DNA from 4 places in the Bacillus lumedeiriae genome. Region 3 is predicted to be linked to each of the others. Evidence: riboswitches for the same ligand, from Rfam matches in the RefSeq annotation. Region 3 holds a riboswitch; each other region holds the start of a gene.
The links. A riboswitch is a leader RNA that binds a small molecule or an ion and turns the genes downstream of it on or off. The one in region 3 is predicted to bind lysine.
Positions count from the first base shown of each region.

Region 1: another riboswitch for lysine. It lies ahead of QYG89_RS12665 (Na+/H+ antiporter NhaC family protein); the one in region 3 lies ahead of QYG89_RS06230 (amino acid permease).
Region 2: another riboswitch for lysine. It lies ahead of dapA (4-hydroxy-tetrahydrodipicolinate synthase); the one in region 3 lies ahead of QYG89_RS06230 (amino acid permease).
Region 4: another riboswitch for lysine. It lies ahead of QYG89_RS10120 (cysteine hydrolase family protein); the one in region 3 lies ahead of QYG89_RS06230 (amino acid permease).

Region 1 covers NZ_JAUIYO010000011.1:33,190-41,462, forward strand. Annotated here, with positions in the region: gene QYG89_RS12655 (bifunctional metallophosphatase/5'-nucleotidase) at 1-869, shown strand, start outside; gene yunB (sporulation protein YunB) at 930-1,682, shown strand; lysine riboswitch at 1,749-1,933, shown strand; gene QYG89_RS12665 (Na+/H+ antiporter NhaC family protein) at 2,051-3,625, shown strand; gene QYG89_RS12670 (sodium-dependent transporter) at 3,910-5,406, shown strand; gene QYG89_RS12675 (methionine/alanine import family NSS transporter small subunit) at 5,406-5,519, shown strand; gene QYG89_RS12680 (M23 family metallopeptidase) at 5,745-6,698, opposite strand; gene lipA (lipoyl synthase) at 6,933-7,850, shown strand; gene QYG89_RS12690 (YhcN/YlaJ family sporulation lipoprotein) at 8,087-8,273, opposite strand, start outside.
Region 2 covers NZ_JAUIYO010000007.1:96,258-104,530, reverse strand. Annotated here, with positions in the region: gene QYG89_RS10940 (response regulator) at 1-784, shown strand, start outside; gene QYG89_RS10935 (cation:dicarboxylate symporter family transporter) at 1,036-2,313, shown strand; gene QYG89_RS10930 (hypothetical protein) at 2,475-3,272, opposite strand; gene QYG89_RS10925 (ferritin-like domain-containing protein) at 3,641-4,135, shown strand; gene QYG89_RS10920 (hypothetical protein) at 4,332-5,099, opposite strand; lysine riboswitch at 5,345-5,526, shown strand; gene dapA (4-hydroxy-tetrahydrodipicolinate synthase) at 5,656-6,543, shown strand; gene QYG89_RS10910 (basic amino acid ABC transporter substrate-binding protein) at 6,962-7,801, shown strand; gene QYG89_RS10905 (amino acid ABC transporter permease) at 7,882-8,273, shown strand, end outside.
Region 3 covers NZ_JAUIYO010000003.1:9,951-18,223, forward strand. Annotated here, with positions in the region: gene QYG89_RS06200 (YitT family protein) at 1-535, opposite strand, end outside; gene QYG89_RS06205 (DUF2935 domain-containing protein) at 896-1,687, shown strand; gene QYG89_RS06210 (permease prefix domain 1-containing protein) at 1,903-2,766, opposite strand; gene QYG89_RS06215 (PadR family transcriptional regulator) at 2,782-3,108, opposite strand; gene QYG89_RS06220 (CynX/NimT family MFS transporter) at 3,572-4,789, opposite strand; gene QYG89_RS06225 (FadR/GntR family transcriptional regulator) at 4,789-5,484, opposite strand; lysine riboswitch at 5,824-6,002, shown strand; gene QYG89_RS06230 (amino acid permease) at 6,102-7,544, shown strand; gene QYG89_RS06235 (flavin reductase family protein) at 7,877-8,273, opposite strand, start outside.
Region 4 covers NZ_JAUIYO010000006.1:106,639-114,911, reverse strand. Annotated here, with positions in the region: gene QYG89_RS10140 (malate:quinone oxidoreductase) at 1-516, shown strand, start outside; partial or broken gene QYG89_RS10135 (zinc-ribbon domain-containing protein) at 779-850, shown strand; gene QYG89_RS10130 (hypothetical protein) at 947-1,990, shown strand; gene QYG89_RS10125 (ECF transporter S component) at 2,100-2,633, opposite strand; lysine riboswitch at 2,876-3,060, shown strand; gene QYG89_RS10120 (cysteine hydrolase family protein) at 3,339-4,055, shown strand; gene QYG89_RS10115 (APC family permease) at 4,072-5,430, shown strand; gene QYG89_RS10110 (TetR/AcrR family transcriptional regulator) at 5,633-6,292, shown strand; gene QYG89_RS10105 (MFS transporter) at 7,112-8,273, shown strand, end outside.

The DNA.
Region 1 (8,273 bases), on a different contig from region 3:
TTATTGTGATTCTTTCTCATCTAGGCATTCATGAAGATGAACGTATTGCGCATGAAATTCCCGAAGCAGACGTTGTGCTTGGGGCTCATACCCACCATCTGCTTCACGAAGGCAAAGAAGTCGATGGAACACTGCTGGCCGCTGCTGGCCGGTTCGGCTATTACGTCGGTCACGTCATGATTGAAGTAGATACAGAAACGAAGCAAATCATAGCTAAAAAAGCACGTGTCTATAAAACAGCGGAAGAGTTATCGGCACCAGTGGACGAACAAATGGAAATTGATAAGTACATAAAAGAAGGAAAGCAGTCGCTTAGTCAGCCGGTCATCTCTTTGCCTGCTCCGCTTTCGAGCGATTGGTTCGCCCCTTCACAGCTTCCAGGGATTCTTTGTGAAGGACTAAGAGAATGGTGTGGAGCGGACGGCGCCTTTTTAAATGCTGGTCTTCTCTTAGGAGGATTGGAGAGCGGCACCGTGACGAAATATGATATTCACAAGGTGCTTCCTCATCCGATTAACCCATGTCTCATTGAACTTTCAGGGACGGAGCTGAGGGAAATATTAAAGCAGACGACAGATGATAAATGGCCTCATATGGTGATCAAAGGGCTTGGTTTTAGGGGACAAGTGATGGGTCGCTTTGTGTATGATCGGTTAGGTATCGACATGGACCGCTACTTATTTACAATTGATGGAATAGAGATTGAAAATGATAAACTGTACAAGCTGGCTACGGTTGATATGTTTGCGTATGGACAGTTTTTTCCGCAAATTTATCGCGCACCGGTAAAAAACCATTTTATGCCGGAATTTTTGCGTGATGTGATGGAGTGGAAGCTTCTTCACCTTGACTTTCACCTGGAAGAATAAACTTTATTGCATGATCCTTTCTTTTTTTAGCATACATTAGCTAAAGAAGGAGGGATTTTTTTGGCTGCACAAAAAAGGTGGAGATCTAAGAGAGGGCCGCTCCCTCTGCGCTACGTGTTTTTAATTACTCTTGTCTTATTTACTTTTTCAACTGCTGCGAGCCTATTTATCATCAATAAAAATGTTAAGCCAACATTGATTGGCTATGCTCATGCTGAAACGAAGAAAATTGCTGCGATGGTGATTAACAAGGCAATTAATAAAAAAGTCGCCAGTGTGATGGATATTAACGATATTATTGAAGCTGATCCAAACAACCCTTCTACAACGAAGCTAAATGCAAAAATTATTAACCGGGTGATGGCTGAAACGACTAACCTTGTTCAGCTAAACTTAAAAGAGGCAGAGAAGGGAAATCTACAAGCATTGGAACTATGGTCTGATGTAGAGATTGAAACAGAGGAAGAAGAGAAAGCGGAAGGCATTGTCTACTATGTTCCGCTTGGGCAAGTAACGAACAATGCTTTACTTGGAAACTTGGGTCCAAAAATTCCGGTTCGCTTTCATGCAATCGGTGAGGTCACATCTAATATAAAATCAAACATTAAGCCATATGGCATTAATAATGCGTATGTAGAAGTATTTATTGAAGTAAAAGTGAATGTGCAGATTATTGTGCCGTTCGCCACTGAAATGACGACAGTTACGCAGGATATTCCAGTAGCGATGGGAATGATTCATGGCGATGTTCCGGATTTTTATAACAGCGGCGGAGGAATGTCGCCTTCTATCGAATGGCCTTCAAAGAAATAGGGCTTGGCAAAGGGAGGAATAATTGATAGTATTTGAGTAGTAAATTAAATAAACCTTATCAAAATCCGGTGGGGTAGAGGCTGCAAAATTGATGAGTAAACAGCGTGAGGATGACAACAAAGACCGCGGTTGAAAGGTGATTTTGCCGAAGTGCCAAAAAGGTGTCATCCTTTTTGGGATTGGGGTTATCTTGAATAAGGATAACACTCTTATTGTAAAGAACTCGTTTGCAATAGGGAGCTACAGATCGCGATGGAGAATTGACTTGCGTTACAAAAAGTAATGATAGTTTTCTCTATCATTACTTTTTTTATTTTCAGCATCTGTTTAAAGCTCATTCTTATGCAGCATCGGGGGAGGAGAACATCATGGAAAACACAATTTTTTCATTAATTCCGCCAGTTTTAGCCATTGTTATGGTCATCTTAACGAAGCGCGTCCTTCTTTCGTTAGGGGCTGGGGTCTTTGCTTCAGCATTGCTGCTGGCAAACTTCCAAGTTGGCGAAACGTTCCGTATTATGTGGGGAGCGTTTTCAGGTAATATTTACGCAGATGGAGAATGGAGTACGTGGAATATATATATTATTATTTTCTTGCTGCTCTTAGGGGTCATTACAGCCTTTATTAACATTTCCGGTGGAAGCCGTGCGTTTGGTGAATGGGCTGTCCAGCGGGTAAAAACACGTGCTGGCGCTCAAATCATGTCTGCCCTTCTTGGGATTCTTATATTTATTGATGACTATTTTAATGCTTTAGCAGTGGGGCAGATTTCTCGGCCGATTACCGACCGTCAGCGTGTCTCTCGTGCAAAGCTTGCCTATATTATCGATTCGACATCAGCACCTGTTTGTGTCGTGTCGCCAGTTTCGAGTTGGGGAGCATACATTATCGGTATTCTCGGTACCGTTCTTGCTGCTCATGAAGTGACTGAATACAGCGCTTTTTCTGCATTTATTCAAATGATTCCAATGAATTTCTACGTGTGGGCGGCGCTTGGTCTCGTGTTTTTGACTGCTTGGATGCAGTTTGATTTCGGACCGATGAAAACACATGAAGAGCGGGCGGTTGTATTGGGAGAAGTGATGCCTCCTGATCGTGAAGCACCGGGAGAATTAAAGGAAGATTTGCCTGTGAGCACGACGGGAACAGTTGGTGATCTTGTCTGGCCGATCATTGCATTGATTATCGGAACTATATCTGCAATGATGTGGACGGGGGGAAAGGCGACGGAAGGCCATGTAACGATTTTAAAAATCTTTGAAAATACCGACGTCTCTAAGTCATTGTTGTATGGTGGTTTAATCGGTCTTGCTGTTGCGATTGCTATGTTCCTGAGGCAGAGTTTCGTTTTACATGGCGTCAATAAAAATGTATTCGGCATCGGTGTATGGGAAGGGATCAAATCCATGCTTCCAGCTGTCTATATTTTATTTTTTGCCTGGACGATCGTTACTCTCATTGGTGACCTTGGAACAGGCACGTATTTAGCTGGTCTTGTTCAACAATCGAATATGAATGTTGGTTTGCTTCCATTTATTTTATTTATCGTAGCGGGGATCATGGCTTTTTCTACCGGTACTTCATGGGGATCTTTCGGAATTTTGCTTCCGATTGCCGGGGAAATTGCGGCTGTTTCGGATGTATCGCTTATCCTGCCGGCCATGGCGGCTGTGTTAGCCGGCGCCGTATTTGGTGATCACTGTTCACCAATTTCGGATACGACCATTTTGTCATCTACGGGAGCAGGAAGCCATCATATCGATCACGTTGTGACGCAAATTCCGTATGCTCTGCTATCAGCTGGGGTTGCAGGGATCGGCTTTTTAATGTTAGGTTTTCTTCACAATACGTGGCTCTCACTTGCTGTGACGCTTGGATTGTTAGCCGCTGTCACTTTAATCATGAAGCGGAATCATTCACTAAAATCGACAATGGAGTCATAAACGTTAAACGCCGGCTATTGCCGGCGTTCTTTTTTAAAAGGGAAAAACTCTTTCTATGAATAATATATAAATGATATGCATATAAAGTTTATTGTGGGAGAGGATGAAGAAACAAAGAGAATCGGTCGGAATTTTGGAATAAAAAGTTATTTTCATAAAATAAAAAATAGTTTACTAATTAACTTCTCCCATTTATAATGAGTAAGACGCATTAAGAATTTTTTGAAAATACTGTCTCTTTAAGAGGCGAAACAGGAGGGATTTATGTGGATCAGCAGCGTCCTATGTTTGGTTCCAGAGCTGGTTTTATTTTTGCAGCTGTCGGCTCTGCTATTGGCTTGGGCAACATTTGGCGTTTTCCGGCAGTTGCCTATGAAAATGGAGGAGGCGCCTTTTTCCTGCCATACTTATTCGCCTTGCTTACAGCTGGGATTCCATTGCTTATCTTAGAGTTTACGATTGGCCACAAATACCGCGGATCGAGCCCGTTATCTTTTGCCCGTATGAACAAAAATGCGGAATGGCTCGGGTGGTGGCAAATTGCTATTTCATTCGTGATCGCTACTTATTATTCAGTTATTATTGGCTGGGCCTTATCGTATACGGTTTTTTCTTTTAAATTATCTTGGGGCAAAGACCCGCAAACGTTCTTATTGTCTGATTATTTGCAGCTGGCAGATGCGGGGGTATTCGGTGGAGTCGTTCCGCAAATACTCGTTTCACTTGCCGTCGTGTGGATTGTGACTCTCGGTGTATTAGTTGCCGGTGTTAAAAGAGGGATCGAAAAAGCGACAAAAGTTATGATTCCATTGCTCGTGTTCTTATTCTTAATTATCGTGATCCGTGCTCTGACGCTTGAAGGAGCTGTGAACGGATTAAATGCATTCTTTAAACCGGAATGGTCGCAGTTAATGAATGGAAAGGTTTGGATTGCGGCTTACGGTCAAATTTTCTTCAGCTTGTCGATTGGTTTTGCTATTATGGTTACGTATTCTAGTTATCTTCCAAAAAAATCCGATATTACGAACAATGCATTTATTACAGGATTCAGTAACTCAGCTTTCGAATTGCTTGCTGGTTTCGGTGTCTTCTCCGCTCTTGGCTTTATGGCTATGCAGCAAGGGGTAAGCGTAGATGAAGTGGTCAGCAGCGGAGTCATATTAGCCTTTTCTGTTTTTCCACAGATTATTAATGAGTTTCCGTTTGCAAGGGAATTATTCGGTATCCTGTTCTTCGGTTCTCTAGTACTAGCAGGATTCACGTCCCTTATTTCCATTGTCGAGACATTCGTAGCGGGTGTACAAGAGAAATTTAATGTGTCCCGTACAAAGTCTGTCTTAATCGGCGGCGGACTTGCGGCGTTGATTTCTATTATTTACGCTACAAGGGGCGGATTGAACCTTCTTGATACAGTCGATTATTTCATTAACAACTTCGGTGTTGCTTTCGCTGGACTCGTAGAGGTCATTCTCATTGCATGGGTATTCAAGCAATTGGACCCGTTAAAAAGCTACGCGGATTCCGTATCTGATATTCGGCTCGGTGTATGGTGGAAAATTTGTTTAAGTATTGTCACACCGCTTGTCCTCGGCTACATGATGTTTGATAATATTCGTCAAAATCTTGCAGCACCTTACAGTGGCTATCCACAAAGCTTTGTAAATACGTACGGGTGGACAGTCGCAGTAGGCGCAATGGTCATAGGCATCATTTTTATGTATATGAAACGATGGAAAGCAGGCATGCTTGATGGGCCTTCTACTAAAAAGGAGGTGCGATAATGGACGGCAGCGCAATTACAATGATGATTACAGGAATAGTAATTATTTGGGGCGGCCTAGCTGCAAGTATCGCTCATGCGGTGAAAAAAGCCAAAGAAGCAAAACAAAGTTAAAGAAAGAAGTGTCCTAAAAGCTTAGCTTTTAGGACACTTCTTTTTGTTGCGGCTGCCAATCTGTACTTACGGTCATGATTGTTGGATATACGATCGGAATCAACTAAAATGCAGTTGCACTACCTTAATTTACGGTCGAGATTGATTAGCATACGATCAACAATTTTTCAAATTACAGTCGGGAGCAGCCAGATGGCGGTCTGCTCCCTTGAATTGTCCTTTCAACTAAGGTGAACGCTTGTTTCTTTCCATTCTTTCGTTTCTTTCCCATTGCTTTAAATGCGGATAAGGGTCAAATGACCATTCAGTGCGTCCGTTGTCTTTGTACATACCGTAGTGCAGGTGGGGAGGGAATTTTCCGGATGTGCCGGGTGGACCGTATCCAGTGCTTCCTACTCCGCCGATGACTGTACCTGGTTCCACAGTCTGGCCAAGTATTAAATCTTTTGCGAATCCGTTTAAATGTGCGTAATAGTGATATGTGTTGTTGATGTCGCGAATGCCAACCCGCCAGCCGCCATATCGATTCCATCCTTTCATTTCTACAATGCCGTAAGAGGTCGAGCGCACAGGCACACTGTAATTGGCGAAAATGTCTGTTCCTTCATGAATTCGGCGTCCGCCCCAGCCGCGTGCATCTCCCCATGTGTTGTTAAAGGAATAATTAAAATTATGGGGAAGGGGAAATACTTTTTTCTGAAGATCGAGTTTTCCGAATGCTTTATACATCTTTGCATTTCCAATGATGATGCTGACCGCTTTGTCGCGGCCGTAGTAACGCCAAAGACCGATTTTAATGTTATCGTGATCTGTCCCGTAAGTAAGAAGGTAATTACCGATCGCAGCGAGAACATCTTCACTGCTCAGCCGATCCGCTTTACCGTCTCCATCGCCGTCAGTGCCGACGCCATGAAAGGCTGCAATGGTAACTGGATTCGTATCCTCCTGATTAGGGTTTAATAGACCGGCCCATTTATTTTCAGAAATATAAATGGAAATGTTCTCAGGTTCAGGCAAGTCTTTCCGGACGAAACGCAGGTTTCTTTCATATTGATCTATGCCGGCAAAGTAGTACCAGGGAATAGATGTGACTGTTTCCATTTTTTTGAACAATTCCATCCGTTCTTTATACATTTGCTCGTCTTTTTTCGGATCTGCCGCTTGAACAGGTGAAACCATGAAAAAGAAAATGATAAATAGAAGCCAAATCAACTTTTGCAATAGGTTTCTCTCCCTTTTTTGATTCTTTGCTTATTGTGTGGAATTACGCTGGTTTCATGCAGAAAAACAGTTGAAAATCATGAAAAGAACAAAAGTTGTGTTAAAATATTGACTGTGATACATTGGCTACAGAATAATGTTTTTATTAGAGGACTTTGTTTTTGCTGAAGCAGAATGATGGGAGATGAAGAAATGAGCAAGAAAGAAGAACATTTGCGTAAACCAGATTGGTTAAAAATAAAATTAAACACGAATGAAAACTATACAGGCTTAAAGAAAATGATGAGGGAGAAGAATCTTCATACTGTTTGTGAAGAAGCGAAATGCCCGAATATTCATGAGTGCTGGGCTGTTAGACGAACAGCTACATTTATGATTCTTGGTGATGTCTGTACGCGTGCCTGCCGTTTTTGTGCAGTAAAAACAGGTCTTCCAACTGAACTTGATTGGGCTGAACCGGAACGGGTAGCTGATTCTGTACAGCTGATGAATTTAAAACATGTGGTTGTGACAGCTGTTGCACGAGATGATTTAAAGGACGGCGGGGCAGCTGTTTTTGCAGAAACAGTACGGGCAATTCGCCGGAAAAATCCGTTTACATCCATCGAAGTGCTTCCATCTGATATGGGAGGCATAGAAGAAAATTTGAAAACGCTGATGGATGCGCGTCCTGATATTCTCAATCATAATATCGAAACTGTGCGCCGTTTAACACCGAGAGTCCGTGCACGTGCTCAATATGACCGTTCACTTGAATTTTTAAAAAGAGCCAAAGAGATGCAGCCTGATATTCCGACAAAATCAAGTATTATGGTCGGCCTTGGGGAAACGAAAGAAGAGCTGATCCAAGCAATGGATGATCTTCGTGCACATAATGTGGATATCGTTACGCTTGGTCAATATTTGCAGCCGTCTAAAAAACATTTAAAAGTTCAAAAATATTATCATCCGGATGAATTTGCTGAACTTCGTGACATCGCTATGACTAAGGGCTTCAGTCATTGTGAAGCAGGTCCGCTTGTCCGTTCATCTTACCATGCCGATGAACAAGTAAACGCAGCGGCTAAAGCGAAACAGGACCTCGGCGAAAAAGAATCTCTCGAAGCATAAATGAAGAAAGATAAAATAGGTTAATCTGGAAAATGAATATAAGCCAGCCGCACTGTTGTTTTGTCGGCCGCTCAAATTTTAAACATATAGTTCGTTAAAATAAAAACGCTCGGTTCTTTTATCTATCGAAAATACGATGGACAAAAGAAACCGGGCGTTTTTTAGCAGTAAAATCATTTTAAAAGCGCAGGGCTGAACGTTAACTTGTATGAGGTATTCAGTCTAACGAATGATTGTTAAGGCATTCTATTCATGCCTTGATCGGTTGGTCCAGTTGTCCAGTTCGTCCCCGGTGTTCCAATCGTTCCTGGTGTTCCAGTAGGTGTCCCTGTTGTTCCAGGTGTTTTGTTCGTTCCACGCATTTCATTGTTCCGTGTATTGTCTGTTTTTGACTCAGTATAACCTTGCGGTGAGTTTTGTTTC
Region 2 (8,273 bases), on a different contig from region 3:
AGAAAAGGCTCTTCCTTTAGTCCTTGCTGCTCAGCCCGATGTCGTCTTAATTGATTTATTAATGCCCCAATTGGATGGGATCGAAACGATTGAACAACTAAAACTGCAGGGCTTTCAAGGGCAGTTCATTATGATTTCTCAAATAGTTAATAAAGAAATGGTCGGAGAAGCCTACGATAAAGGCATTGAATTTTTTATCCACAAACCAATTAACCGTGTAGAAGTGCAAAGCATTTTAAAGAAAACGATCGAACAATTCCGTCTCAAACATTCATTAATGGCAATCCGAGAGTCGTTGGCCCACATTGAAGTGCCCATTTCCCCTCAAAAACAGCGCAGTGTAAAGGAAGTCATTCTATCTATCTTAAATGATCTTGGGATTACCGGAGAAACAGGAAGCCGAGATATTATTTTCATGATGGAGTTTGTCATTCACCAAAGAGAGGACGACGCACTGCTGCCTCCATTAAAAGATTTATACGAAGCGGCGGCCCGGATAAATAAAACAAGCGAGTCCGATATAAAGAAAGAAAGCAAATCCATTGAGCAGCGAATCCGCCGAGCTATTATAGCCGCCCTTAATAACTTAGCTTCACTAGGTTCCATCGATTATACGAATCCTAAATTTGAATATTACGCCCCTCGCTTTTTTGATCTTCAGGAAGTTCGACTACGGATGAAAGAAATTGATGAAGGCAGTAATGAAACGATGAAAGTAAAAATTAATATAAAAAAGTTCCTGCAAGCTTTGTATATTGAAACCATTGAAAAGCTCGGCCGCTGAATGGTTAGTCATGAAACTTTATTTATAGAACAAGCCCCCATTGCGCCAATTCAGAGATGGGGGCTTGTTGCTCCTTTATAAAATAAAACTCTCTTGTTGATTTCCATTTCAATCAACAAGGGGCATTCACATAGCCTAAAAAATAAAAATTTATTAAAAAGTTTGTCGGATTTTATCGGATTCAATAACACCTCCCTATAATGATGTATAGATTCAGTAAGCGTTTTCAGTATGTAAGGAGAGGTGACTATATGAAAAAGTTTAAATTTGGGTTAGCTTACCAAATTCTTGTCGGATTAGCCTTAGGTATTGCCGTAGGCGCAATTTTTTATGGAAACCCTGCAGTTGCAACTTATTTGCAGCCCATTGGAGATATTTTTATTCGTTTAATTAAAATGATTGTTGTACCAATCGTTATTTCTACACTCATTCTTGGTGTTGCTGGAACTGGAGATATGAAAAAGCTAGGGAAACTTGGCGGAAAAACGATTCTTTATTTTGAAGTCGTCACAACGATTGCCATTGTCGTCGGTTTGCTCGCAGCGAACATCATCAAGCCTGGAGAAGGCATCGATATGTCCAAATTAGCTAAAGGCGATATTCAACAATATGTTGAAACAACAAATGAAGTAACGAGCCACAGTTTTGCTGATACATTTGTCAATATCGTACCAAGTAATGTCATCCAAGCATTAGCGAATGGCGACATGCTTGCTGTCATTTTCTTTGCTGTGATGTTCGGTTTAGGTATTGCCGCAATCGGTGAAAAAGGAAAACCGGTCCTTGCCTTCTTTCAGGGTACAGCGGACGCTATGTTTTGGGTAACAAATCAAATTATGAAGTTTGCTCCATTTGGTGTATTTGCATTAATTGGTGTTACTGTTTCAAAATTTGGTGTCGAGTCATTAATTCCACTCGGTAAATTACTCATTTGTGTATACGCTACCATGCTCTTTTTTGTTGTTGTCGTGCTTGGTATTATTGCAAAGATGTGCGGGACAAGCGTCATTCATCTTGTCAAAATCTTAAAAGACGAACTCATCTTAGCTTTCTCTACTTCAAGCTCAGAAACTGTACTTCCAAAAATAATGGAGAAAATGGAGAAATACGGTTGTCCAAAAGACGTCGTTTCCTTTGTTATTCCTACCGGTTATTCATTTAATTTGGATGGATCTACTCTTTATCAAGCACTTGCGGCAATCTTTATCGCCCAAATGTATGGAATCGATTTAAGTATTACACAACAAATTACATTAATGTTAGTATTAATGGTTACATCTAAAGGAATTGCTGGTGTGCCGGGAGTATCCTTCGTCGTTCTACTAGCAACGTTAGGATCTGTAGGCATTCCACTAGAAGGACTCGCCTTCATCGCTGGAATCGACCGTATTCTAGATATGGGACGTACTGTAGTAAATGTAATGGGTAACTCTTTAGCAGCTGTTGTTATGTCTAAATGGGAAGGCCGCTTCGACTCCTTAAAAGGACAAAAATACCTCCTTTCTATTAAAAAAGAAAAAGCAGCTTAATTTTATATTTAAAAGGGACAGACCTCTCAGCCATCGGGCTATGAAGTCTGTCCCTTTTTTCTTCCGCATGACATAAATCTATCACCTAAAGCAAAAGATTTGAATATGTTACCTATAGGAATATAAATGAAGAGTCTTTAGAGGAATGATCAGTGGATATATTATATTTTAAATTGCGCAATAATATATAATTCTTTTTGAAATTTTTGTAATAGTTCATCGAAAGAGGAATGAATTAAAAGTGGAAAAAGGCTTTCAAGTGCTTCGTTGTAATCCTGACCTAACACTTCCCGCAGAACAATAAATTTATGAAAGAGCAGTGCTTTTTCAAAATCAATCCCTAGTTCATATAAGCCTTTGTGCAATTCTTCTTTAGGAATTTTTCTAATTTTATTATAGATTTTTTTATTTTTCTCTATAAATTTCATCTCTAAATAATAAGTAACATAATCTGTATAGACCATTTGACCAATATCATTTGCTTCTTTTTCTGAATAATTAAAGCCAATCACACGACCTTCCTTATTTTCACGGATAATGGCGGTTTTATTTCCTTGTAACTGTGAAATAAAACTTTTTACGCTTTTATCAAAGATTTTATTAAATTGAATCGTTTGATATAGTTTAACTGCAAAATCTTTATGTTCTTCACCAACGACAAATAACCTGTCTACTATCGGTAATAGTTTTAATACTCCTTCGGAAAGTTGACTAGATGCATCATATATAATGATATCGTATTCTTTCTTCATCTTTTTAACTTTTCTTTTTTGTTCTGCCCATGATAACTTTGAGAATTCATGAACAAGCTCATTTGAAGGCTCTTCTTTTTCTAAAGTCCCGTAAGAAATAAAGGCCGCAGATAAATACGTGTTCCTTTTAAGCCATTTATAAATGGATAAAGACAACTCCGTTACACCTGATTTTGCTTTTGGCGAATAGAAACCAACTAAATACATATTCACTCACCCCCTTTTACTTAGGCTTTGTTAAACTCGCCTATTGACTTCCGCTGCAGGCACCCGCCTCCCGCTTCAATCAATAATAGTCATTAACACAGCCTTTTATTTACATAATATTCAAAAAAGTAATTAGTGTTAAAGACAAACCCCTACTTTCTTCCCTTTCATTCAATCTCTTCTCAAAAAAGATTTTGATATGATCTAAACTTAAAAGGACTCTCCATCATTAAATCAATAAAGGAAATATTTACATCGGTTTATACGATGAGTCTATTTTTATTGAATTCACATTTTATAAATCCCTCACATAAAGCAGGAAGCGTGAATATATTGCCCATATGAATATAAAGCAAGGGGGATTTTTCATGTATCTACCATACGGTTATCCGCTTAGGCAATACAGTCCGCCCCAAAATTCACTCTCTCAAGGAATGGATCAGCATTGTTTGCCCTCAGCGTTAGAACGCGTAAAAAAGGCTGTTCAAGGGGAAAAAGAAGATGAGCTGTTCTATCAGCACTTAATCGCCATGGCACCGACACAAGAAGCGAAAGACGTGATCGCCACAATAAGGGATGATGAAAGAAAACACAACCAAATGTTTAGACTTATTTACCGTAGTTACACAGGGCAAGATATAGCGCCTTCCGAAGAAGAGACCTTCCAACAACCCGAGAGCTATAGTGAAGGATTAAGAACGGCTTTATTTGGGGAGCTCCGCGCTGTAGAAAACTATCGAAAAATCAAGCAATGCTTATCTGGTTATGTATATCAGCAAATGTTATTCGAAATTATTACAGATGAGCTGAAACACGCCACGAAATATAATTATTTGTTCACATTAGCCAAATTAGGCGGTTGATTTCTGTTCTTTTGCTAGTTAATTTAGAAAATAATAAAAGAGGCCAGTTCTCCATTACTTTAACGTAATGGGAAACTGGCCTATGAAAGAACCTACTCTTATTCAATAGCTGCTGCATACATAATATCAAGCACTTTTCATCTGGATATATAAAGTACGAATCATTCTTATATGAAAGACATTCAAAGATTAACCGTTATTTCCCTTCGATGCTGTTTCTAAAATGGTCGTAGTCAGTCTTAATGTAATGAAATAACTTTGCATTGCCGCCGCGGTCTGGATGAGTGAGTTTTAATAATCCTTTATATGCCGCTGCTACTTCTTTATTATCGGCCATTTTTGAAAGCCCTAACTTTTTATGATTTAATTGAGTAGTAGAGGTGAAATGATACTTATTTCTTTTACTTTCTTTTAATTTTCTCCATTCATTGCGCAGTTCAATATTTTGTTTTAATAAATCCCTTATTTCATTTTGTAATTTATTTACATCATTTTTTAATGCGATAACTTCTCTTTTCAACTGATCACGCTGCTGAAGTACTCCTTTTTTTGCAACCTCATGTAGTTCTTCTATTCCTTTTATATGCTTATCTTGTGCTTGTATTTTTAATTTTAATCGGCGGATGATCTCGTCCGTATTTTGATCCATACGACCATTTGTGAACAGCTTTGAAGGTGTATCATCCATGCTTGACTCGATTTTCCTGTTCCCCTCGGATTTCATCCTGCCCCCGTGCAGCCAGCGTCTAATGGTTTGAATGCCGATACTTTCTGTTACTCCTGCATCCTTTAACAGGTCAAGTACTTGATCTGTGTCGTCAATAATGTATCCGTTTTTTCTATTCCCTTTTCCTCCTTCATATTTAATCTTCCCGTCACGCAGCCATCGTTTAACGGTTTGAATGCTCCTATCTTCTGTTACTCCTGCATCCCTTAACAGCTCAAATGCTTGATCTGTGTTCACAACGTTCCCTCTTTCCCTTTTCCTGTAACGTTATATTAAATAATACGAATAATTAAGCTCATATTTTTAATCGTATCATAGTTACTTTATATACAAAGAACAAACAGATAAAGAATAGATGACAGATATCACAGAAGGATAACGAAACATTATCAATAGTTAAGGCTTTTTTTCATTGTAATCAAGCGAGAAAACTGATATCATTTAATCCAATTGAATATTTACTTATTTCAATATTTTTTTGAAGTAAGGATAGAGGCGCAAAGACCATTAGTACACAATAGGAGGATGAATGAGGTCCAATGACGATTGTGAAAAGGGGAATTTGCCGAAGCTGAAAAGAATCTCATTTCTCTTGAAGCTGGTTCTGTTATTGAATAAATACAGAATTGTCATATAGGAAACTATATGGAGGGCTATCTTACGCGCAGAAATAATTTTTATTACATAATTGTTTCTACTGCAGCAGCGAAGCCCCGTTGCTGCTTTTTTGCGTTAATTACTAATTGCCCTTCTCCCTCTATGTTATAAAAATGATAAAGGATGTGGAGAAGTAATGAATTTCGGACAAATTTTAACTGCAATGGTGACCCCATTTGATCAAAATGGTGAGATTGATTTTAATGCTGCAAAAAACTTAATCAATTATTTAATTGACAACGGAACGGACGGTTTAGTGGTAGCCGGTACAACCGGAGAATCTCCTACGTTAACGACGGAAGAAAAAGTAAAATTGTTCCAATTCGTAGTTGAAGTAGTAAACGGAAGGGTTCCTGTCATCGCTGGTACTGGCTCCAATGACACAAGAGGCTCGATCAGTTTAACGAAGCTTGCGGAAAAAACCGGGGTAGACGGAATTATGCTCGTTGTTCCCTACTATAACAAGCCATCTCAAGAAGGTTTGTATCAACACTTTAAAGCGATTGCTGAATCCACGTCATTACCGGTCATGCTATACAATATACCAGGGCGAAGTGTTGTCAATATGTCTGTTGAGACGGTCGTTCGCCTTGCAAAGATTCCAAATATCGTTTCAATTAAAGACGCAAGCGGCGATTTAGATGCGATGACTGAAATCATCAGCCAAACACCTGAAGATTTTTCATTGTACAGCGGTGATGATGGTTTAACTTTACCAGTGTTATCGATTGGCGGCATAGGAGTGGTCTCGGTTGCTTCTCACATTATTGGGAATGAAATGCAAACGATGATTGAACACTTTAAGAATGGGAAACTTCAAGAGTCTGCTCTAGCCCACCGCAGCCTTCTCCCAATCATCAAAGCACTATTTGCTGCACCAAGTCCATCACCTGTAAAAGCAGCATTAAATCTACACGGAGTCCCTGTTGGCAATGTTCGCTTACCAATCGTTCCTCTAAATGATGAAGAACAAAATGCCTTGCAACAAGCACTGAAATTAGTAGAAAAAGGAAAAAGCGCATAAACAAATAACATTTTTTAAAGATTAGACGTTTTATTATTAAGGATTTAAACATGAACAAAAGTAAGTCATGTTAAATTTGTTTCAAAGAATAAATCAAACGGATTAGGCCCAAAGAAATGCAGGCCTAATCCGTTTTTTGATTTTTTAGAGATTCTTACTTTCTCTTTTTTGTAAACATATATTTTTTCAACATTTCTAGCATATTTTTAACCAACTAAGGAATTCAAAAGAGATTTTGTTGCGGAAATATAGGTCTAAATGTACAATGCATATATCTGAAAATACAGAAAATTCGGAAATTCATCCAAGTGATTCAGGTACTTTAGAAACACATAATTATTTAAAGGGGGGCATTCACTTCGAATGGTTACACTTCTTGTTTTTTGTAAAATAAATAAAATGTCTAGGGGGTAGCTCGATGAGAAAAATTACACTTTTTGCTTTAGTCATGGTTTTCACACTTATTTTAGCGGCTTGTGGGACAAGCCCGACGCAGACGGACAGCGCAAGCAATAATAAGCCAAATAATGAGAGTAATGGATCATCTGGTGAAGGTAAGAAAAAACTAAAGGTTGGAACAGATGCGCATTATCCGCCATTTGAATCAATTGAAAACGGTAAAATTGTAGGATTTGATGCCGATTTATTGGTGGAGCTTGCAAAAGAAACAGGATATGATTATGAATTCGTCAATCTAGGATGGGAACCGTTATTTCTTGAGATTAAAGACGGCATTTCTGACTTTGGATTATCTGCTATTACAATCAGTGAGGACCGGAAGCAAACCTATGATTTTTCAGTTCCTTACTTTCTATCAACAAACAAGATTTTAGTTCCTGAAGGCAGTGATATTAAAAGTATAGCTGACCTAAAAGGCAAAGTAGTAGCCATTCAAAACGGAGCATCCGGACAGGCAGCTATTGACAAAGTTCTTGGGAAAAACAATCCAAATGTTAAAAAATTCGAAAATAATAATCTAGTTATTTTGGAATTGACGAGCGGCGGAGCTGATGCAGCTGTTGCTGACAATGCTACACTCGAAGAGTATGTCAAAAAGAATCCAGATCAAAAACTTGTTGTCGTTGAAGATAAAGAAGGATTTGACAATGAATTTTATGGATTGATGTTCCAAAAAGGCAGCCCACTAAAAGCTGAATTTGATGCAGCTCTTACGAAGCTTATCGAAAACGGGACATATGCCAAAATATATGAGAAATGGTTTGGGGTACAGCCAGATTTAGAAACATTAAAAGAATAGCATTAATAATTAGAGAACTAAAATTGCGTAATTCTAAAAAATTGTATTACGCAATTTTAGTTTAATTAGGGGGTAGGTTAATGGGATTTCGCTTTGATCTCATCGCTGAATACATTCCATTCTTTTTGAAAGGAACTATGTTAACAATCGGATTATCGATTGTAGCGACTTTACTTGGGACATTATTCGGATTAGGAATCGGATTAGGGAAAATGTCAAAGAATAAGCCAATTTCATTTCTTTTTCATTGCTATATTACATTTTTCCGTGGAACCCCTTTATTTGTGCAATTATTTTTAGTTCATTTTGGGGTAGTCCCCCTTTTGATTGGACATACTAATGGGATTTTAGCCACAATTATCGCTCTTTCTTTAAATGCAGGAGCCTATATTGCTGAAATTTTTAGAGCTGGAATCCAGTCTATTGATAAGGGTCAAATGGAAGCATCCCGTTCTTTGGGTATGAATCATGT
Region 3 (8,273 bases):
CAACTACTTTTCCTGTCGCATAAATAGCGACCATCGTATTCAGCGCAGCATCCCAGTTGAAAATAAAGCCAGATGCCAGCACAACCCCTCCGTTCATCACTGTTAAAACCGTTCCAAGCGGAAAGTCTTTTTTCTTCGTGAGAAGCATCGCAATAATATCAAACCCGCCTGATGAGCCGGAAGCCCGGAATACGAGACCAACACCGAGTCCTGTGATTACTCCCCCAAACAATGCGGATAAAATGGGCTCCGTTGATACTTCGACGATTGGAATAACATACAAACTAACTGAAACCGCTAAAACTGATACTATCGTGTAGCAAATAAAGCGCTTTCCAAGTTTAATAAAGCCAATAATCAAAAGCGGCAAATTCAGCAGCAAGTTCACCACACCCGTATTCAAAGGGGTGATCAATCCAAACATAATGGCGATGCCACTTAGTCCGCTGCTCAGCACCTCATGTGGAATTAAAAAAAAGTTATAAGCTACTCCTACTAAAAATGAGCCAAATAAAATAACAAAAATGTTCTGCATCCCACATCCCCTTCTTTCATCCACTATTTGGTGAACTTTATTATAAGTGAAGAATTGGGAATTTCTGAGATGATAGTTTTTTCTGAAATAGCTGACAGATGTCGCTAACCGTCTGACTTTTTCTTTTTTCAATATAAAAAATCTGATCCGTATCTGTTATATTTTTGCATGCATTGATCGAACCGGTCCAGATTCCCTATTCCTGAAGACATACACCCTCTTCTTTACTTATTTGTTTATGTTGAACTGCCACAATAAGATTCAAGTGAGATCAGTCACTTAGCTTGTCCAGACATGTTTTCATAAATAGACGAATACCTTAAATTAAAATACAGCTTTCTTAACAGGAGGTATCCGCTTATGGCAGACATGTTCGTCAGCCGCTCGTTAGAAGAAATCCGCTTCTGGTCAAGAATTATGAAAGAGCATGCATTATTTTTAAGCTTAGGTTTTAGCTATACTGACAAACAACTCATTGAAGAAGCGCAGCACTTTATTGCTTTGTTTGAACGAATTGAAGAGCAGCTGAGCCAATACTCCAACAACTCTGATCCTCAGCAAATTAGAGCGTTTAATACGCATGTCTGCCAGGCTGCTACAGCGATCTGGGCGTATAAAAGAAAAGTCCTTGGGCTTACACTGCAATGTAAAATCAGATCAAACAACTTTCCTCTCTTAGTCGATCACATCAGCCGAGAGGCCGCTTATTTCGCCAACCGCCTGCAAGATTTAAATGAAGGGAAGCTCAAGCCGCTTCCTGAAGCCATTATTAAAGAGAATGTGTTCTTTCTTAGAATCATGGCCGATCACGCTAAATTCATCGGTCACTTGCTCGACCCGTCAGAAAGAAAACTCGTCGACCAAGCACGGGAATTCAGCCATGACTTTGACCAATTACTCTTCCAGGCGGTTGATCTCGATTCAATGAGACCGCAATCAGAAACCGTGCCGATGCTCGATCAGTTTCTAGATCAAAACCGTGTATCCGTCGCTTCTTTGAGAGATTTCAAGAAAGCCGCGAGAGATTTGATTGAAGCCTGCAAAATTAAAAGTAACATTCACCCATTGCTTGCCGATCATACTTTCCGCGAAGCTGAACGCTTCCTGCATATTATTGATCAATTCGAAGCAAGTTTGACCGCAAAATCATAAAGTGTGCATATGTTCGTGCTTCCCGCTCACAAACTAAAGGTGATCACTCGTGCACAAACTCGAAAAACCAGCGCAAAATTTATGTACATTTAAAAAAGAAGGTATTCCAAAGTCATCATTTTGGGATACCTTCTTTATGTTATTCTTTGTTTTAGAATATGACGGGCTATAATGATGATCCTAAACCCGATATTCACCTTTTCTGACCTGTGCTTTTATAAAGCATTTTTCTTCCTAAACGGAATCGCCTCCATCAACACTTCGATGCCCGCAGCGAAGATAAAGACAATCCATGCGTACTTCCAACTGATAGAAAAGCCGAGAATCAAGAATAGAGCAAAGGCAAAGATCCACAATGCACCAGAAATACTGCCGCGTATCATTTGATACTCTGGATCGTGATATTTCGCCATGTATTTCATCCATTCTTCATTTCGTTTACTCCGGTCTTTTTCTGTCAGACCAAGAAACGTGTAAAGGCAAATAGACGGAATGGCGAACGGCAGCAAAGTGGCGATCCATTCTCCATTTCCAGTCGTTCCTTGAAAATACACAATACCTGACGTAAATAAACCAAACAATAGTCCCCCCGTTGCCGCTGAGTAGCCGGCTGCCCGCATTGGTTTCATTCCAAATTGATACTGCGATTCTTGAGTGAGTCCTAAATAAACGAGTGCACTGATTGAAATAAGCACGAACGGAAATAGAGTAGAAATGGTGATATAGTACTCTTCCATTTGAAATTGGACGAGCAGTGCGGTAATGATACCAAATAACAACATCCCCACGCTGATAACATAGCCAAACACATGCACTTTCGGGAGCGGCTTTTTATTATACATATGATCAATCACTTCGCACCTAGCTTTTACGCTAATATCCTCTGCTACTTTTGTTACATCTCCAAGTTCACTGATCGCTTTCTGAAAGGCTTCTTCCTCGTTCATTCCCGAATGAATCGATTCTTGAATTCTTTCTTGCAGGTTCACTTCCACTTCTTCCTTTAATTCTTTTAACTGATCGGATTCGGGAAAATCGGCAAACACTTGCTCAATATATTGTTTCACCTGATTCTTCATGATTTCACAACCTCTCTATAATAATTTATCGATCACGCTTTTCGTAAATTCCCAATCGTCACGGTTTCGTTGATAAAGAGTTTCACCAGAGGAGGTAATGCTGTAATACTTTCTTCTGCCTCCCTGCGTTTCGCTTCCCCAGTAAGAAGTCACACACCCATCCTGCTCAAGCCTTCTAAAGCTTGAATAAAGTGTCGCCTCCTTTAATTCATACTGCCCCTCGCTTTTCTCGATAATTTTTTTATAAATTTCATATCCATAACTGTCCCCTTCCTTTAAAATTCCGAGAACAATCGTATCTGTATGGCCTCTAATTAAATCCGACGAAATCTTCGCACCCATATACGTCCCTCCTACAACTACACTATACTTCATATTACTATGACAGTCAAAGTAATATTACAGGCATTATTTCTTTGCAGAAAAGTTCATTCTCGACTTTGCTGCATTAACAGTCTAGTTTGCATGAACCCTCAATCAAATATTTACCGTCCTCCCCCGTCACTGTTTGGCTGGCCCGTAGACTACTTTTCTAGTTATACCATTCCACTGCTTTTGCTCTCTTTCTTTATTTTAACGGGCGATACATGGCTGCAAGCAGTGGAACACAAAAAAGCTTCCCATCGCCGATCAACCATCGGTTACAGGAAGCTTTTTTAACTTGATATAAAAAATGGGCATGCTTTATACGTGGATTTTTACATTTTATGAGCGGCGATTACAACTTTATGAGCGGAAATCAAAACTTTCTGCACGCTCTCGTCCATTTTGTGCGCGTGATTCATAAAAATATGCGCACCGCTCGTCAATCCGTCACATATCCCTTTTTCCCAGCAGACATTCCGACTACAGAGATGAATGCTGATACTGCGGCAAGCATAACTAATGGAATCGTCCAGCTGTGGGTAAAGTCATGAAGCCAGCCCACGAAAACAGGACCGACAGATGCTAGGAGATAACCAAATGCCTGAGCCATTCCTGACAACTGCGCTGCCTCTTGGACATTTTTTGTACGCAGGGTGTAGAACATCATCGATAGACTGAATGCTGAACCCGCCCCGATGCCGATGAAAATGATCCACAACGGAAGAAGCAAGCCATCGTCTAGTAAAATACCAGCATATCCAGTGATGAACAGTGCAGACGTAATCACAGCCATTCCGCGCTGATCTTTCATTCGTCCGGCTAAGATCGGAACGATAAATGTAAACGGTAAAACAGCAAATTGCATAATGGAAAGCATCCAGCCAGCCGCATCCGCATCCAGCCCTTTTTGCTGCAAAATATCCGGCAGCCACGTAATAACAACATAAAACATGAATGACTGTAACCCCATATATAGCGTGACGTGCCAAGCGAGGCGTGAACGCCATAGCCGCCCACTTTTTCTAGTTCCTGCTGCACCTGTACTTTGCTTTCGCTGATGCCGTAATTGCGGAAGCCACAAAATAACCGCGATCGCGGCCAATACGGCCCATACGCTGAGAGCGCCGGACCAGCCAAACCCGGCAATCGAGGAGAGCGGCACACTAATACCTGATGCTATCGCTCCGCATAAGTTCATTGACACGGAATACACGCCCGTCATGACACCGATGCGTTCTGCAAAATGCTGTTTGATGAAACCCGGCAGTAAGACATTCCCGATCGCAATAGCCAAACCAATCAGCACTGTGCCGGCAAACAACGTGCTTACCCCCCCTGACGAACGAATCACTATCCCAGCGGCTAGAACGAGCAAAGAAACAAATAGCGTCAGTTCCATTCCGAAGCGGCGGGAAAGCCGTGGAGCAAACAGTGACAAGAAAGCGAAAGCAAGCAAAGGTACCGTTGTAATCGTACCAGCGATAGCATTAGATATCCCTAAACCGTCGCGGATTGCCGGCACTAACGGACCGACTGAAGTTAAAGGTGCTCTGAGATTTGCACCGATAAAAAGAATACCGATGACCAAAAGGGCCGTATGCCACCTTATTTTTGTTTTTGCTTGTTGGGACGATTCAATGACTTGCGGTTCTCCCATTATGATTCCTCCAAACTAGTAGTCAATACTTCTTTTAAATGCGCCATATATTCATTCACAGCTTCGGCTGCCTGCTCTTCGTTTTGCGTAACGATGCCGTCTACAAGCTTGCCATGAATGCGCTGATGGACATCCATATTAGGAGCCAGTTCAACGAGATTACGAACAGAAGAATGCAATGCATCCGTCATGTGATGATATAAATCGATCAACAAACGATTGTGAGCTGCATTTGCAACCGCCTGATGCAGACGGATATCCGCTTCGGCATAAGCCCGGTTATCTTGATCTCGGCTCGCCTGAAGACAAGCTTCCATATGCATGCGCAGCTGCCGGACATCTTCTTCACTCCGGCGGACCGCCGCTAACCGTGCAGCTTCCCGTTCAAGCGCATGCCTGACTTCTAATGTTTCCAGTAAATCCGACTTATACAGCCGGCGTTCAATGACCGCTCCGAGAATGCTAGATGAACAAACGCTGGTTCCACTCCCCTGCCTCGTCTGCAAAAGTCCGCTATGGACAAGAGCGCGCACCGCTTCCCGAAGCGTATTGCGGCTCACACCAAACTGTTCCATCAACTCCATTTCCGGCGGCAGCCTAGTACCGACTTCCCAAACGCCAGATTCGATTAACTCTTCCATCTGTAAAACAACCTGATCCACAAGCGAAACTCGATTCGCTTTTTCAATCTTCATTTCCACACCTCAAATTTGTAGGATGATTGGTTCATCCGAAAACTTATCATATGTAACATAAATTGTAAATAGCAAACAAGGCTCAAACACCAGATATTTCTTCTCAGTCTTTCAACCATTTTCATTCCCCGGCACTTACGATTGAGTAAGAGAACAGACAATAAACAAAAACCATTATTATTTTTTTACAATAACATTCTTGCCATTAGTGATTCCAAATCAATCTTTCAGAAACCTATCAAAATATATTTACTAAAGAAAACAAAGTAAAAAAATAACTATTGCAATATCAAAATTAATTAACTATAATTCTGATATCAATTGAATATTCCCATTCACCGATGGGATAGAGGCTGCAGCTTATAAAAGTAGAACAGACGAGATTCAATGAAATTTATGACTCTGCTTGAAAGGATGGGCTGCCGAAGTGTGGATCAATCATTGTTTATCCACGCTGGGGATGTTTTCGAACAGGAACATCACTGTCACGTTATGTAACGTGGAGAACTATCTTCGGAAGGATTAAACGGACTGATCAAACAGCCGTCGATCTTTTTCGACGGCTGTTTTTTTATCTTTCCTTTCAGTCTTCCTTCCTAGAAAAGGAGTGTACAACATTGGCGAATACATCAGCCCCAACCGAACTAAAAAGAACACTTAAAGCACGTCACCTGGCGATGATCTCCCTCGGAGGCTCCATCGGAACAGGCATATTTTTAGCGAGCGGCGGAGCCATTCATACGGCTGGACCAGGAGGCGCATTGCTCGCGTATACAGCGATCGGGATCATGGTTTATTTCTTAATGACGAGTCTTGCGGAAATGGCTGCCTACATGCCGGTTGCAGGCTCATTCAAAGAGTATGCAACAAAGTTTGTTGATCCGGCATTCGGCTTTGCTATCGGCTGGAATTACTGGTACAACTGGGCGATTACGATTGCTGCAGAACTTGCTGCAGTCGTACTGATTATGAAGTTCTGGTTCCCTGAAAGCCCTTCTATTATTTGGAGCGCACTGGCCCTTGTCATTATGTTTGGCTTTAATTACATGTCAGTTAAAGGGTTTGGCGAAGCGGAGTTTTGGTTTGCCCTCATTAAAGTGGTCACAGTTATTATCTTTATTATTACTGGATTTTTAATGATTTTTGGAATTATGGGCGGGGAATCGATCGGCTTTACAAACTTCACTATTGAAGATGCACCGTTCAATGGAGGATTCTTTACTATTTTGGGTGTCTTTATGGCTGCTGGTTTCTCTTTCCAAGGGACGGAACTGCTCGGCGTAGCGGCTGGAGAAAGTGAAAATCCGGAAAAGGCCATTCCAAAAGCAATTAACTCTGTCTTCTGGCGTATCCTGCTGTTTTATATTTTAGCGATTTTCGTGATCGGCCTGATCCTTCCATATACAGATGAACGTTTATTAAGCGACGCAGTTTCCGTCAGTCCATTCACACTCGTATTTGAACGAGCAGGATTTGCTTTTGCCGCCTCCGTTATGAATGCGATCATTTTAACCTCTGTATTATCCGCCGGCAACTCTGGCATGTACGCCTCCACTCGTATGCTCTGGGACTTAGCACGCGATGGAAAGGCACCAAAGTTCTTAGGTAAATTAGATAAAAGAGGCGTGCCGGTGAATGCCTTAATCGTCACAACGTTCATTGGCTGTTTTGCCTTTTTAACGACTTTCTTTGGAGATGGTGTTGTCTATGTCTGGCTGTTAAATGCTTCCGGGATGGCTGGATTCGTTACATGGCTCGGTATCGCCATTAGCCATTACCGCTTCCGCAGAGCTTATGTTGCTCAAGGCGGCGATGTAAACGAACTTCCATACCAGGCAAAATGGTTTCCATTCGGTCCCTTATTAGCATTGATCCTATGTATTTTCGTTATTTTGGGACAAAACCTCCAAGCCTTTACAGGCGGTGGAATCGATTGGAATGGCGTGCTCGTTTCTTATATTGGCCTGCCTCTTTTCTTAATCACTTGGCTCATCTATAAAGTAAAATACAAAACAAAATTAATTCCATTGCAAGACTGTGATTTAAGAAGAAAACATTGATAAACAAAAAAGCTGATCCTAAAAGGTCATTAAAAACGACTTTTTAGGGTCAGTCTCTGCTTAGATTAATTTTTTAATATGAATGTATCATTTTAGTGAACATGAGAGAAGTTCATCTTCTTACTTCAACGTTTTTTATTGTTTTCCAGTGGATGATGCCCATTTTCCCACAAAGTTCAAACGATAATTTTTCACTGAGGCGGTTGTAGCGGAAGGCGTGAAGACTCCTGCAGGGAAAGCGAAACGCATGGAACGGAAATCAACGGACAAGTTTAAAGAACCATACAAGGGGTGCCCTTAAAAGTTATACTTTTAGGACACCCCTTTCTCTATTATTTCCCACTATAAAACGCAGCTGGAATTGGACCGAAGAAGCGGCGGTGATAAAGCATTGGCTCTTTTTCTTTATGAATATGAATATCCGTCACTTTGCCAATTAACACTGTATGGTCGCCCGCTTCCACTGCTTGAAACGTTTCGCACTCCAATACCCCAAATGCCCCTTCAATAATCGGCAGACCGCTCTTGGACATTTCCCATTTACATTGACTGAAGCGGTCAATCCCTTTCGTTGCAAACGTTTTGCATAGCTCCTGCTGATTACCTGAAAGAACATGAACAGCGAACTTGCCGCCTTCCGTAAACGATTTAATAGTGGATACTCCATGATCAATAGACCATAGCACCATCAGTGGATCAAGCGAAACAGACGCAAATGAATTTACTGTC
Region 4 (8,273 bases), on a different contig from region 3:
TTCGCTTCCATCAAACCGAATAATCTCTTCACTATGTTAGCGGCAGGCGCAAAAAACATGGCATTAACAAAATACCTGGTCCAACAATTAATGCTGTCTAAAGAGCAGCGTATTGAAGAGTTGCGAGAATTCGTTCCTAATGCTAAAAGCGAAGATTGGGATATCGTGGTAGCGGGTCAGCGTGTACAAGTAATTAAGGACACTGAAGCTGGCGGCAAAGGCACACTTCAGTTTGGTACGGAAGTAGTTAGTGCTGCTGACGGCTCGGTTGCTGCATTACTTGGTGCTTCTCCAGGTGCTTCTACAGCTGTTCACGTTATGCTTGAAGTAATCAACAAGTGCTTCCCAGAATATACCAAAGAGTGGGAACCAAAAATCAAAGAAATGATTCCTTCTTATGGCATGAAACTAGCGGAAAACCCAGAACTATTCAACGAAATTCATGCTTCAACAGAGAAGGCGCTTCGTCTAAGCGGAAAATCGCCGTTACAGACAACGAGCGAAGGCGCATTATAAGAGAGTGCTGATTTTTTGAAGCTGTAACCTAAATGCAGCATCTCAAAGATTAAGCGTATATGAATGTGGAATGCATGTTCTGTTATTCTATTGAAAAAGGCTTCTCACTTTTTGTGGGAAGTCTTTTTCCTATTTGGGGATCCATTTCAAACATGGCAGTGTATCTGTTCTATTAATGAAAAATTCACCATAAATTGATAAAATAGAACTAGATCTATTTGGCCGTATGATCGCTGTCTGAGTGCCGTAAAGGAGAGGAAGAATGATGCCAATTTGTACAAAGTGCGGTGAAAGTGTAAAGGAAGGACAGACCTTCTGTACAATGTGTGGGACAAAATTTGTGATTCCCCACCCGCCGCCGCTTTTAAATACTAGTTCAAAGGAATCAGAAGAAAATAGAACTGTTTTAAAAGGAACGAGAAGAAAAACTGTGAAGGGAGTGATTATTGCTATTTTTTCCACGGTAGGTATCGTTTTTCTTATCTTAGGCGTTTATCTGATGGCTGATGGAAAAAAAGAACCCGGCGCAGTGAAGGATTCAGTTCAACATAATGAGGAAGAGGAAGTGCCAGTGGGCAAGAATAGTACGCCTCCAAAATCCGATACGAATAAAACGACACATGCGACAGATCCCAAACTGCATACCTTACCGGATTTTCATCTTTTAGAAGAATTGAGTACTGGTAATTTAATGGGGATTTTACAGATTGGTACATCAAAAGATGAATTAATCCGCCAATTTGGTAAACCATTAAAAGAATATGTCCGCAATGAGGATATTTTGCTGGAGTATGAGGACGTCATTTATACTATTTCTCCAAATAACGGCTTGAATTATGCTGCAGAATTAAAGCCTGTTCATTCTTCGAAATATAATTTTCAGGAAATCAAAAAAGCCTTAGGTGATGGGGATGAACATGTAAGTTTTGAACAGGGAAAGGATAAAGACGGATTGTTTTATTTATATTATGCTTCAGAGGACTCAGAACTTATCTTTTATTCTCCTAGTCAAATGGAGTCACCTGTCACAAAGATTATATACGGCAACCCAACACTTTACTCATTGAATCAAGAAGAAGAGACCACAACAGTACATCCAGGTGAAGTTGAGCCCATCATTAAGAATATAAGAGCCGAATATAACGCTATTAATAGTCAAATTTCCTCTATGACTAAACGAGACACCCTCTCAATGGAGGGGCATAAAAAGCAAGTGTTTAGAAATAGCCGGGGGATCATTAAGAAAGTGATTGAAATAACACCAGAAGGCTCAATGGAATATTATTATGATGATACCGAAACGCTTTTCTTTATCTTTTTTTATAAAGGCAGAATTGAAAATCGTTTCTATTTCTATCAAAATCAAATGATTCGCTGGATTGACCCTAGTCGTGCCATCATTGATTATGATCAGGGTCAGAGGAATCATCGGTATAAAGAGTGGGAAGAGTATTGGCTTAGAAAAGGATATTGAATGCTTTATCTCGTATCTTTGTTTGGAAATATCTTAATGGCGTTTGAGTATGAAAAGAAGAAACGTGCCCCTAGTGAATCTGCACTAGAAGCACGTTTCTTCTTTTTCTCTATTTTCCGGAAATTTTCTTTAAGCGTCCTACAAGCGGTAAAACAATGATTCCAGCTAGAACAACTTGCATCACGTTGCCTGGGATGGAGCCGAATGGCTGTATCCAGTTACTATAAAGAATGACTTCAGTAAAATAGTAGCCTACGATTTTTATAATGAGTGCAGCGACAATCGCAAGTGTGTATACGACTGCTCTTTTGCCGGGTGCCTTCTCGGCTATAAGACCAGCTGCGAAGCCCATCGTACCTACGATGACGAATGTAAACGGCGCCCAAACTGTCCAGCCAGAGAGAAGATCAAAGAGGCCCATTCCAAAGGCGCCTGCGATCGCTCCTGTTCTTTTGCCAAAAACGAAAGCGGCTATAAAAAGAGGCACGTTACCGAGATGGATGAGGCCTCCATTTCCCATGATTGGGAGTCTTATGTTGATAAACATGGTGGCTACAAGGGTTAATGTGATGAAAAGCGCATTGATAACAATGGTTTTCGTTTTTGTTTTGGTTGTTCTTGCTGGTGAGAATGTTGAATCCATATGATGCCCTCTTTCCTTTTTACCTATTATCATACTCCTAATCTTATACTTAATAAATACCTAATCCTATTTATTTACCTAGCAAAACAATGACATTGATTTTGTGGAATAATATAAAATTTATGAATATAACTTTCTTAATTCAATGAAACAAGTTTTAGTCTATGAAAATATAGGTTTGACATTTGAATAGTTATAATTATATAATTATTCCTATAATTTAATAGCCTCACTGCTTATGACTGTGAGGTAGAGGCGCGATATTTATTAGTGCTTAGTGGAGTCCGAGAAGATGAAGAAGCTATGCAGAAGGAAATATCGCCGAAGTATGTAATGAGTTCTCGCCATTATGTATTGGGTCTGTAATGAATAATTACAGAACTGTCTTAATAAATTTCCCGATTTATTAAGTTGTGCTATCTCAAAAAGAGATAAAAGGGTGAGGAATTTGGAATGACTACATCGATTTCCGGGTTCTATCTCGGAGAAGGTATATAGTCTTTTTTATTGCCATCAAGAGATTCCCTAGTATAAACGGGGAATCTCTTTTTTTATTAGGCTTTGTTAAACTTACCTGTTGATTTTTGCCGGGGCGCTCGCTTTCCGCTTCAATCAACAAAAGGACAGCATCAACACTAGTCATTAACATCGCCTTTTATTTTTAAAAAAATACAGCTTGTAAAGGCTAACACGAAGGAGATTATTATGGAAAATCAACAAACACTTTATTACGAATTTATTCCAACTGATGAAGGGAAAATGAAATTAGATCCGGAAAAAACAGCACTTTTAATCGTTGATATGCAGAATCAATTTATTAGCCGTGATGGATTGGATGCTCAAATTGCAAGAGAAAAGGGAATGTTCGATAAATGGGAGTATTTCTTTGATCGCATTGATCACGTAGCGATTCCAAACAATAAAAAACTACTAGACTTTTTCCGTGCTAATCAATTAGAAGTCACTTTCGGACGTATTGCCTGTCATCACAAGGATGGACGTGACCGTTCTCCGGTACAGCGCCGCCCGGGATGGAATAACATTTTATTGCCAATCGGTGATCCAGGTGCGGAAATGGTTGATGAATTAAAACCATTAGAGGATGAAATCGTAGTAAATAAAACAACAGATAGTGTGTTAAGCGGTACAAACTATGAGTTTTTACTTCGAAACATGGGCATTGAAACAATTGTATGTACAGGGGTTGTCACAGACCAATGTGTTGCTTCGACGGTTCGCAGCTTAGCCGATGCTGGTTTTGAAGTGATTTTAGTAGAAGATGCGTGTGCTGCTGCTACACAACAATTACATGATGCAGAAATCATGATTATGAACCAAATATATTGCCAAGTAATGAGCACCGACGAAACCATTCAACTCATTTCAGAGGAAATGGAACAACGTGCAGTCGTTCAAAGATAGAGAGGAATCCTTTTAAATGAGTAATGTACAAATGAATTCACATCACGTCAGTTCGGCTTCTCATTTCAAGCGTGTCTTGACTCTGAAGGATTTGGTGATTTACGGAATTGCTTTTATGACGCCCATTGCGCCCGCTTATATATATGGCTTTGCAGCACAGTCAACAGGCGGTATGCTGCCACTAGCTTATTTAATCGCCATGGTGGCAATGATGTTTTCTGCCTATAGTTATGGAAGGATGGCTGCTGCATTTCCTATTTCCGGATCTACGTATACGTATACACAACGTGCCATTCATCCACATTTAGGTTTTTTTGCCGGCTGGGCCATGTTTATGGACTATGTACTAGTACCGTTAATTGTCTTTATGGTAGGCGGGTCCTATGCTAATGCATTAGTTCCATCTATTCCTTATTGGATATGGGTATTGATCATTGCTGGTATTATTACAACAGTAAATATTCTTGGAATTGCAATGGCAGCGAAAACGAACCAGCTATTAGTATTGTTTATGGGAATAGTTGTTGTTGTATTTGTGATTTTTTGTATAAAAACAATTGTAGGTGGGGACGGTGCATCCGCACTAGTATCGATTACTCCGTTCTTTCAAAGCGAAAAGTTTGTCATGACCGCCATTATTTCAGGTGCGGCGATGGCATGTTTCTCATTTTTAGGTTTTGATTCTATTACAACCTTATCTGAAGAAGCTGTAAATCCCAAAGATGATATTTGGAAAGCGGCCATTCTTTCCTGCTTAATCGGCGGGGTGATTTTTATCGTGCAAGCTTACGTTGCCCAGCTTGTATGGCCGGATGTAAACAGTTTTAGCTCAGCAGATACAGCATTATTTGATGTTGCGAAAGCAGCAGGCGGTGCAATTCTTGCGACACTGTACACAGTAGCTATTATCGTGTCATCTTTGACAGCGGGTTTAACAGGTCAAGCGAGTGCTTCACGTTTAATGTTTAGCATGGGGCGTGATGAAGTATTGCCGAAAAAATTCTTTACACGTCTACATCCTAAATATAAAACACCGATCAATAATATTTTATTAATGTGCAGCATGAGTATTGTTGGAGCGATTGTCCTGCCAATAAATTTTGTTGCAGAATTAATGAACTTTGGCGGTCTCACTGGGTTTATGTTTGTGAACTTATCTGTCATCGTGTATTACTATTTTCGTAAAAAAGAAAAGAAATTTTTCCGTTATTTACTCATTCCGGGCTTAGGTTTTTTAATCTGTTTCTATCTATTTATTAACTTGTCACCAATGACGTTAAAAGTAGGCTTAATCTGGATGGTCATCGGCTTGATCTATGCGCTGATTACGACAAAAGGATTTAAAAAGCTGCCGCCAAGCATTCGTAATTTGTGATTAATAACAATGTATTAAGAAGGTATTTTATAGGACATGGACTTGGGATAGTACTCGAGTTCATGTCCTTTTATTTTTGTAATTGAAGCATGCCAGTAGCAAAGTAAATATAAAAAGGTTATGAAAAATAGGAGGTTTTGTACATATCCATATAAACTTGTATAATAAACTCACAATATTTGCAAAATTGAGGAGAAGAGAAATGGCCACGAAACGTAAACAAATACAGGTAAATAGAATGTATCAATATTTTGTTGACGCAGCTGTTCAAATTATCGAAGAAGAAGGGATTAAAAATGTTACTGCACGAAAGGTTGCAGAGAGAGCAGGCTATACTACGTCCACCATTTATAATTATTTTAAAGATCTGTCGCACCTTTTATTTTTTGCTTCAATGAAGCTCGTTAAGGATTATGTACACGAAGTTAATGTATATATGAGTAAAGAAGAGAGTTACTTAGATAAATATATTGTATCATGGGAATGTTTTTGTAAATATTCATTTTCTAAACCTGAAATATATTATGCCCTCTTTATAGAAGATTTAGGTGAAAAACCTGATGAATTACTTAAGCATTATTATTCTGTATATCCCAGTGAGTTAATTGGGATACCAGATGAAATCAAGCCTACACTCTTTGAGCCTAACCTAGGTAAAAGAAACAAGATGTTTTTAGAGATTGAGAAGAAGCATGATATCCGCTCTGAACATATAGAAGATGTAAATAATATGATCATCCTTCTATGGAAAGGTATGATGTCGACACTCTTGAATAACAGGAGCAGTTATAAAAAAGAAGAAGCGATAGAGATAACCGTAAGATATATTAAGGAAGTGGCACAAAAGCTGTCAAAGGGCTAATATTTACGGATGATGATCGATTCATTCTCTTTTCTCGATCGTGCTTCGCTTGTCTTTTGTTTTGCCCTCAATGCTTCTTCATATCTTGTTTCTGCAACATGAAGTAAAAGCCAGATTCTAAAATAACTGATCTGCCAAATTTGTGATGGCGGTAAATTAGCGTATTCCTCTTTCCTCACGTCCCTAGAATTTTTTGTTTTTCCTCTTTAGTGAGCTCGACCTCCGTGTTCGCTTAGTCATAAAAATAGAGTTCTATGCCATATCTATCCTAAAACGGAGGAGAACCCAAAAGCCCAATTTCTCAATTTTAATCCTGAGAAATTGGGCTTTTTATATTGGGGTTTTCTTAACGCTGTATATTGGCATATTCCTAATGATGTCCCTATAAGTGGGGAGCAGTCTGTCTATATGATGCGCTAAATGGCTGGGTGGTTAATTTAAAATTGACAAAGAAATATTTTTTGACTATTATGAATATTATCAATTAAAGAACACGTTCATAAAAAGAACAACGTCTTTTTTGAGAATGTGTTTATGGGGGTGTTTTCTCATTCGTTTTATAACAAACAAAAAAGGGGCTGAGATGGATGACTAATTGAACTTAACGAAATGTTAAAAGGTTAAATGGGATTTATATAATGGCGGGACAAAGTGATGACCTAAATGTAATCGCATACATCTGATCTCAAGGACAGTCTGTCATTAGATGATAGCGATAGATCAAGCAAGATAGAGCAGCCGTCCGGTTAATTCTAGTAAGTTCATATTCTTTTAAAAGACATAACCAAAAATTATATGGGAAATGAGGGAACGTGTCTAATGACTGAAAGGAAATTTAAGATGGATGATGCCCCGCTTAACAAGTTTCATTTCAAAATTACTGCGCTTACTTTTGGGGCAAATTTTTCTGACGGTTATACTCTTGGGATTATTGGTATGGCTCTTGCTTTGCTTAGTCCTGAAATGAATTTAAGCCCAATGTGGGAAGGACTAATTGGAAGTTCCGCTTTAATTGGACTTTTTTTTGGCAGTTTGCTGCTTGGAGGCCTATCTGATCGAATTGGCAGACAAAAAATATTTCTTACAAACTTCTTAGTGATTACAATTGCTTCCATTCTTCAATTTTTTGTGAATGATCCAGCAACGTTGTTTATCCTGCGATTAATGATAGGCTTAGCCCTCGGAGGAGATTACGCAGTGGGAACAACTTTACTCGCTGAATTTGCTCCAAAAAAATATAGGGGAGCATTGCTAGCTTCTTTAAACATTGTGTGGACAGTAGGGTATGTAGTTGCAAACTTCGTTGGATTTTATTTGGGGAAGGCTGGTCCTGAATCATGGCGTTGGATGCTTATTAGTGCCGCGATTCCTGCCTTCATTGTGTTGATCTTGCGAATTGGAACGCCTGAGTCGCCTAGATGGCTTATTAGTAAGGGGCGCATCGAAGAAGCGCAGCATATCATCCGCAAACATATCGGAGCAAATGTGGAGATGGACACAAATATTGGGAACAGCCAAGCCAAGACTGGTTTTTTAGATCTCTTTAGCAAAAGACTTTGGAAGCGTACGGCTTTTGGCGGGCTGTTTTATGTCTGTCAGGTCATTCCATACTTTGCTATATACACGTTTCTCCCAACCATTTTGAAATACATGGGGTTTAAAGAGAATTTCTCGGTATACATGTGGTTAAATATCTTTCTTCTTGTTGGCGCCGTTGTTGGTCTATGGTTTTTAGAAAAATTTACCCGAAGGGGATTCACCATTGGCTCTTTTGTTCTCCTTGTTGTCAGCATGTTTATGCTTAGTATCACAAGTCATCCCCTCTTAGCGATCGTATTCTTCCTAGCGTTCACTTTTATTATGGCAGCAGCTACAAACCTTGAGTTTGTATATCCATCGGAACTTTTTCCAACCGAAATCCGGGGATCTGGAATTGGTGTAGTGACGGCGATTAGCCGGATCGGGGCTGCAATTGGAACGT